Regions from separate parts of the Gordonia sp. NPDC003504 genome, predicted to be linked through region 1. Evidence: predicted binding sites of a transcription regulator. Region 1 holds the regulator's gene; the other holds the start of a gene.
The links. The regulator LexA, encoded in region 1, represses DNA repair genes until DNA is damaged. The targets are predictions, from matches to a motif close to CGAACANNTGTTCG.

Region 1 (3,415 bases):
CCGAGGACCGCGGGTGGATCGGCGCGGCAGGCAAGCTGATCTCCTCCGGGTCGTCGGCGGCGTCGGCCGCGACCGCGGCGACCGAGCAGTTCGCCGCGCTGTTCACCAAACTCGGTGGTCTGATGGCCGAGCGCGTCACCGATCTCAACGATGTCCGTGATCGTGTCGTGGCCGAGTTGCTCGGACAACCCGAACCAGGTGTGCCGGTGCCCGCCGAGCCCTCGGTGCTGTTCGCCGCCGATCTGGCACCGGCCGACACCGCCGGACTCGATCCGAAACTGGTCACCGCGCTGGTCACCCGGCTCGGCGGTCCGACCAGTCACACCGCGATCATCGCCCGGCAGTTGGGCATTCCGTGCATCGTCGCGGTCGCCGATCTCGACGAGGTGACCGCCGGAACCCTGGTGCTCGTCGACGGCACCGCGGGAACCGTTGTGGTGGAACCGGATCCGGATCAGGCACGGGTGGCCGTCGATGAGAGCCGACGCGAGGCGGAACTCGTGGCGGGCTGGACGGGGCCGGGGCGCACCGCCGACGGTCACGCGGTGGACATCCTGGCCAACGTGGCCGACGGCGTCTCCGCGCGCGCCGCCACCGCATATCCGGTCGAGGGAGTGGGCCTGTTCCGCACCGAGCTGGCCTTCCTCGACAGCGCCGAGGCGCCCACGGTGGCCGAGCAGACCGAGCTCTACCGCGAGGTGCTGGAGGCGTTCGCGGGCAGGAAGGTCGTCGTGCGGACGCTCGACGCGGGTTCGGACAAGCCGTTGAAATTCGTCGACCATGGCACCGAGGCCAACCCGGCCCTGGGAGTCCGGGGTAATCGGATCACCGCTCGACACCCGGAGATCCGGGCCGGGCAACTCAACGCGATCGCGGCGGCGGCCCGCGAGACCGGAAGTACTCCGTGGGTGATGGCGCCGATGATCGCCTCGGCCGAGGAGGCCGCGGAGTTCGCGGCCGCAGTGCGCGGGCGCGGCCTGGTCGCCGGCGTGATGGTCGAGATCCCGTCCGCCGCGATACTCGCGTCGTCGATCCTCGCCGAGGTCGACTTCGTGTCGATCGGTACCAACGACCTGACGCAGTACACGATGGCGGCCGACCGGATGTCGGCCGATCTGGCCGAACTCACCGATCCGTGGCAGCCCGCGGTGCTCGCGCTCATCTCGATGGTGGCCGAGGCCGGAAAGCGAATGGACAAACCTGTCGGCGTCTGCGGTGAGGCCGCCGCCGATCCGCTGCTGGCCTGCGTACTCGTCGGACTCGGCGTCACTTCGTTGTCGAGTGCGCCGGCGGCGTCGGCAGCGGTCGGCGCCAAACTCGGTGGCGTCACCCTCGATGCGTGCCGCGCCGCAGCGAGTGCAGCACTGGCGACCTCCTCACCCGCGGCCGCACGTGCCGCCGCCACCGCGGCGCTCGCCGGCTGAACCTCGGCGAGCGCCGCATCGGGCGGGCCCGGGGTCGGATCAGATCCGGCGCATCACCGTGACGACCTTGCCCAGGATGGCGGCGTCGTCGCCGGGAATCGGTTCGAAATGCTCATTGTGCGGCATCAGCCACACATGACCGTCCTTGCGCTTGAAGGTCTTCACGGTGGCCTCGCCGTCGATCATCGCGGCGACGATGTCACCGTTGTCGGCCACGTTCTGCTGGCGCACGACGACCCAGTCGCCGTCGCAGATCGCGGCGTCGATCATCGACTCGCCGACCACCTTCAGCAGGAACAGTGATCCCTCGCCGACGAGTTCACGCGGCAGCGGGAAGACGTCCTCGACGGCCTCCTCGGCGAGGATCGGTCCACCGGCCGCGATGCGTCCGAGAACCGGAACGAAGGTGGGGGCGGGCAGATTCGACGCGACCGCGGTGTCGTCCGGCGGGGTGTGCTCGCCGTCCTGCACGTTGACCGCACGCGGGCGGTTGTGGTCGCGCTTGAGCAGTCCCTTGCGTTCCAGTGTCCGCAGCTGATGAGCGACCGACGACGTCGAGGCCAGCCCGACGGCGTCGCCGATCTCGCGGATGCTCGGCGGATAGCCGCGCTCGCGCACCGACTTGCGGATCACATCGAGCACGCCCCGCTGACGCGGCGTGAGCGAGGCCTCCGCGGCCACCGCGTCGAACGGGACCTCCGGCTCGTCGGCGGCGGCCGGCCCGCGGCCGCGCTTGGTCGACGACGTCGACGTCGTCGAACGTCGGTTCTTCTCACTCATCGGGTGTTCGATCCTTTCGGTCGGAAACTCTGCTGTGGTCGGACGGTGTTGTCGGTTGTCCCGTGCAGTCGGTTGTCCGATGCGGTCGGTTGTCCGGGGTGCGGCGGGGGCTGTCCGCGGGTCTGCGCTGCTGGTCAACGGCCAGGTTAGTCCAGGTCACCGACAACTTCAAACACTTGTTCGACGTGTCGCGAGAAATTGTCGGAGGTGCGTGATAGAACTTCGAACATCAGTTCCTCGAACGAGTGATCGAGAAGTGATCGAGAAGTGATCGAGATCGGAGACTCTCATGCAGAACACCTTGGTTCGCAATGAAACCGCAGGTCAGGCGCGTCGGGCGACGGTTCGGCGCACCCCGTCCGGTGCCCGTTTGGGTGCCTTTCCCGACGCCCGGTGTGCGGTGCGAGACGATGTCACGCCCCGGTGCGGCGCGATCGTGCACGCAGGACGGCCGGCTCGCCGCGCCACCCCGGTGGCGCGGCACCGGCACCTCCACCGCCCCGCCGACAATCGTCCGGTCGACCGGCCTCGGGTCGCGATCCCCAGGCGCCCGGCCGGGACGCCGTGCGCCGGGCTCGCGTCGCAGTCCCGTCGGGCGGGCCGTCGCGGTGCCGCGGTGGCCCTGCTGACCGGGGTGGCGCTGGCGATGCTGGTGTGGCTGATCGGTGTCGCCGGCAGCGATTACCAGGAATCCGCCGCCCCAACGCCGGTGGCCACGCAGGTGGTGCACGTCCGGGCGGGGGAGTCGCTGAATTCCGTCGCCGCGCGCGTGGCACCCGAGATGCCGCGGCAGGCGGTCATCGACCAGATCGTCGAGCTCAACGACATGGGTGGCAGCGCCCTGCGTGTCGGTCAGGCGCTGCTGACGCCCGCATATCGCTGAACGGTGAGGCGCTATTCTCGATGCATGCGCTGCCCGTTCTGCAGGAATGATGACACCAAGGTCATCGACTCCCGAGTCGCCGACGAGGGACAGGCGATCCGTCGTCGCCGTTCGTGCAGCGCCTGTGGCCGACGATTCTCCACCGTGGAGACCGCCGTGCTGGCGGTGGTCAAGCGCAACGGCGTCACCGAACCGTTCAGTCGGGAGAAGGTGATGCGCGGGGTGCGCCGCGCGTGCCAGGGACGGCACGTCCACGAGGACGATCTGGCCCAGTTGGCGCAGCAGGTCGAAGAGACGGTGCGCGCCTCGGGCGTTGCGGAGATCCCCA
Region 2 (3,415 bases), on a different contig from region 1:
GCTTCGTCGCCCTCCTCTCGCTGGGCATCATTCCTGCGGTGGTGTTCCCCCACGTGTGGGTGGTGTTGCTGTGGGTGTTCGCCTGCGCGGTGGTGATGGCGGTCGATCTGCTCGCGGCCGGTTCGACGGCGCTGCGACTGTATCGCCTTCCGTCGGCACCAATCCGTCTCGGTGCTGCCGGTTCGTCGGTGATCGTCGCCGAGAATGTCGGGACCCGGAGATTCAGAGGGCGGCTGCGTGATTCGTGGCAGCCCTCGGCCGGGGTGCGGTCCGGTGAGCACGACCTCGACATCCCGCCGGGCGAGCGCCGGGAACTGACCACCGTTCTGGTGCCGGTGCGCCGCGGTGATCGGCTCGCGGTACGCGCGACCATCCGACGCCCCGGTCCGCTCGGCCTGGCCGCACGACAGCACAGCTATCCTCTGCCCGGGGTGATTCGTGCCCTGCCACCATTCAATTCACGCAAGCACCTCCCCTCACGCCTGGCCCGGCTACGCCAGCTCGACGGTCGGTCGGCCGTGCGTATCCGCGGTCAGGGCACCGAATTCGATTCGCTGCGTGACTATGTCGAAGGTGACGACGTCCGCAGCATCGACTGGCGCGCGACGGCACGCCGACGCTCGGTGGTCGTGCGTACCTGGCAGCCGGAGAAGGACCGCCACATCATCATCGTGCTGGACACCTCCCGGACCTCCGCGGCACGCGTCGGTGACGCGCCCCGCCTCGACGCGGCGATGGATGCGGCACTGCTGTTGTCGGCGTTGGCCGCCCACGCCGGTGATCGGGTCGACCTGATCGCCGGTGACAGGGTGATCCACCGACGTGTCGTCGGGTCGCCGCGCACCACCCTGCTCGGCGACCTGGTCAACGCGATGACCGAGCTGCAACCGGCTCTGTTGGAAGCGGATTGGCCGTTGTTGGCCGCCGAGGTCACCACGCTCACGCGGCAGCGGGCGTTGGTGGTGCTGCTGACGCCGCTCGAACCGGCCGCGGTGGAGGAATCGCTGCTCGCTCCGTTGTCGGTGCTCGCGTTGCGGCACAAGGTGATCATCGGCTCGGTCCGCGACCCGGCGGTGGAGGAGATGAGTGCGCGACGCGACGACGCCGCCGAGATCTACGAGGCAGCCGCGGCGGCGCGCACCCTGATGGTGCGTGAACGGACCGAATCGGCGCTGGGACGCATCGGGGTCGACGTGGTCGATGCCGATCCCGAACACCTCCCGGCCGCTCTGGCCGATCACTACCTGGTGCTCAAGTCACGCGGGCTGTTGTAGCAGTTTCGGTGGGGCCCTTCGTGATTCGATGCGCGGCCGAGTGCCGACGATCCTGCGAGTAGGAGTATTCGCCGGACCGAGCGGGTCGCGGTCGGGGCCACCGTCCGTCACCCGACGTCGGGCGCGGAGCTGAGTTGTCCCCAGAAGTCGATTGGTCCACAGATGGGGTGGCCGATCGTCGGCGTGAACGGTTTTGTCGGTGGCCGTCTTTACAATGATGGTCAGATCGAAGAGAGCTTCGACGGTCATCTTGTTCGAGGGGGCGAGGGTGAGCAGCATTCCATGGAGCGCGCGGATTCGTGGGGATGTGCGCGACGCGTTGTTGAAGCAGGGGCCGTCGCCGTGGCCGGGGTTGCCGCCGGAGTTTCTGTTCGGGGTGGATCCGGATCGGTTGGATCAGCATTCGATCAACGAGGTGTTGGTCGCGATGACCGAGTTGGATCGGTGCCGTTCCTATATGGCGTGGCTGGATTCGTATTTCACCGCGTATGTGGTGAGGTGTCTGACCGACCGGCCGTTGGACGAGTCGGCGGAGTACGCGCAGATCGCGGCCGAACACATCTCCCGCACCCGCAACCTGGCGATGGTGACCACCCGGCGGATGCTGGATGAGGCGATCGTGATGGCCACCCGCCTGCCGAAGACGGGGCGGGCACTACGCGAGGGGCGGATCAGCCACAGCCAGTTCCGGACCCTGATCGACCGCACCAACCTGCTCGATCCGGGGCCGGCCTTGCATCCGAACACCGCGCTGGTCGACGCAGCGATCGCCGAGCGGTTGTTCAGCAGGCAGGGGCAGTGGCCGGCGACGAGTTTGCGGGACATGGTCGACAAGATCGTGTTCCAGCATGCTCCGGACGCCGTGCGGGAACCGCGGAAACGGAACCTGGACAAGCGGGGTGTGTTCACTCATTTCGAGGGGGATGGGACCGGGGAGATCACCGGCACCATGTCCGCGGAGAACATCACGATCGCGGAGAAGACGATCGCCGCCCTGGCCGACTGCGCCTGCCGGAAAGACCCGCGGACGCGGCGGCAACGCCAGGCCGATGCCATGTACTCGTTGTTGTCGGGGACGCAGTTCGCGTGTGAATGCGGCAAAGAGGACTGCCCCGCCGACATTCCGGAGCCGGGCTGTATTCCGGATGTGCAGATCGTGCTGCACGTCATCGCCGATGAGACCACCGCTGCGGCGATCGAGGAACGCCAACAGGAACAGGAGCGCCAGGAACAGGAGCGCCAGGCGCAAGGACGGGGACGGTCCGATGCCGGCGACGAATCCGGTGGAGGTGCACGCCAATCGGTAGTTCAGTCGCGCCGTACGGAATCGAAGCCCGCATCCGAGCCGGATCTCGAGCCTGAGCTCGAGAAGGAACCCGAGCCCGAGCCGGCCACGCATACCGACACGCGTGCGGTGCAGATGACTCTGCCCGACGAATGCGGCTCGGACGCCGAGAGCGCAAGCGCAGAAACGGATGTCGCTGCGGAACCGCCACCCGAACCCGCCGACGATGGACCTCCCGATTCGGCGCCCGACGATGACACGGACGCCGCGCCCGCCGACGCCGAATCCCGCTCGGGCAGCACCGTTTCGGCCGCCGAGATGCCGATCGACGGGAACCTCGGCTACCTCGTCGGGCAGGGTGCGGTCATCCCCGAGCAGATCCTCGATCTGATCAGCCGATACCCGACCACGATCCGACGGATGGTGCCCAAGGGCGTGAATCCCGAGGACGTCGAACTCCCGTCGGCGTTGCCGTCGGATCCATACCGACTGTCGACGGCGTTGGACACATTCATCCGGATGCGTCACGGTGAGTGCGTCATCCCCGCCTGCCGGGGTAGTGCCTTCGACGGCGATTGTGATCACGTGCACGAATACGACCACGAGCACCCCGAACTCGGTGGACAGACCACCCCCGACGGGCTGAACGCCAAGTGCCGTGGACATCACCTGCAGAAAACGCACTCCCGCTGGCTCGATGACCAGTACCGCGACGAGAACGGACGGCTGGTCACCGTCTTCACCACGCCGGAAGGGCTGAACATTCCGGGGCCGGCGGAAACCCTCGAAGACTTCTTCGGCGGGTTGCGTCGCTACCGGTTCGCCGACCCACCAGCCGCACCACCGGCACCACGGG

Region 2: a site for LexA is predicted at 1,502-1,515, ahead of ACWDPV_RS13570 (DUF222 domain-containing protein). Genes of this name have one in related genera too.

The regions. Positions count from the first base shown of each region.
Region 1 covers NZ_JBSFPC010000016.1:69,585-72,999, reverse strand. Annotated here, with positions in the region: gene ptsP (phosphoenolpyruvate--protein phosphotransferase) at 1-1,424, shown strand, start outside; gene lexA (transcriptional repressor LexA) at 1,464-2,204, opposite strand; gene ACWDPV_RS21930 (LysM peptidoglycan-binding domain-containing protein) at 2,821-3,087, shown strand; gene nrdR (transcriptional regulator NrdR) at 3,112-3,415, shown strand, end outside.
Region 2 covers NZ_JBSFPC010000006.1:142,672-146,086, reverse strand. Annotated here, with positions in the region: gene ACWDPV_RS13575 (DUF58 domain-containing protein) at 1-1,274, shown strand, start outside; gene ACWDPV_RS13570 (DUF222 domain-containing protein) at 1,543-3,415, shown strand, end outside.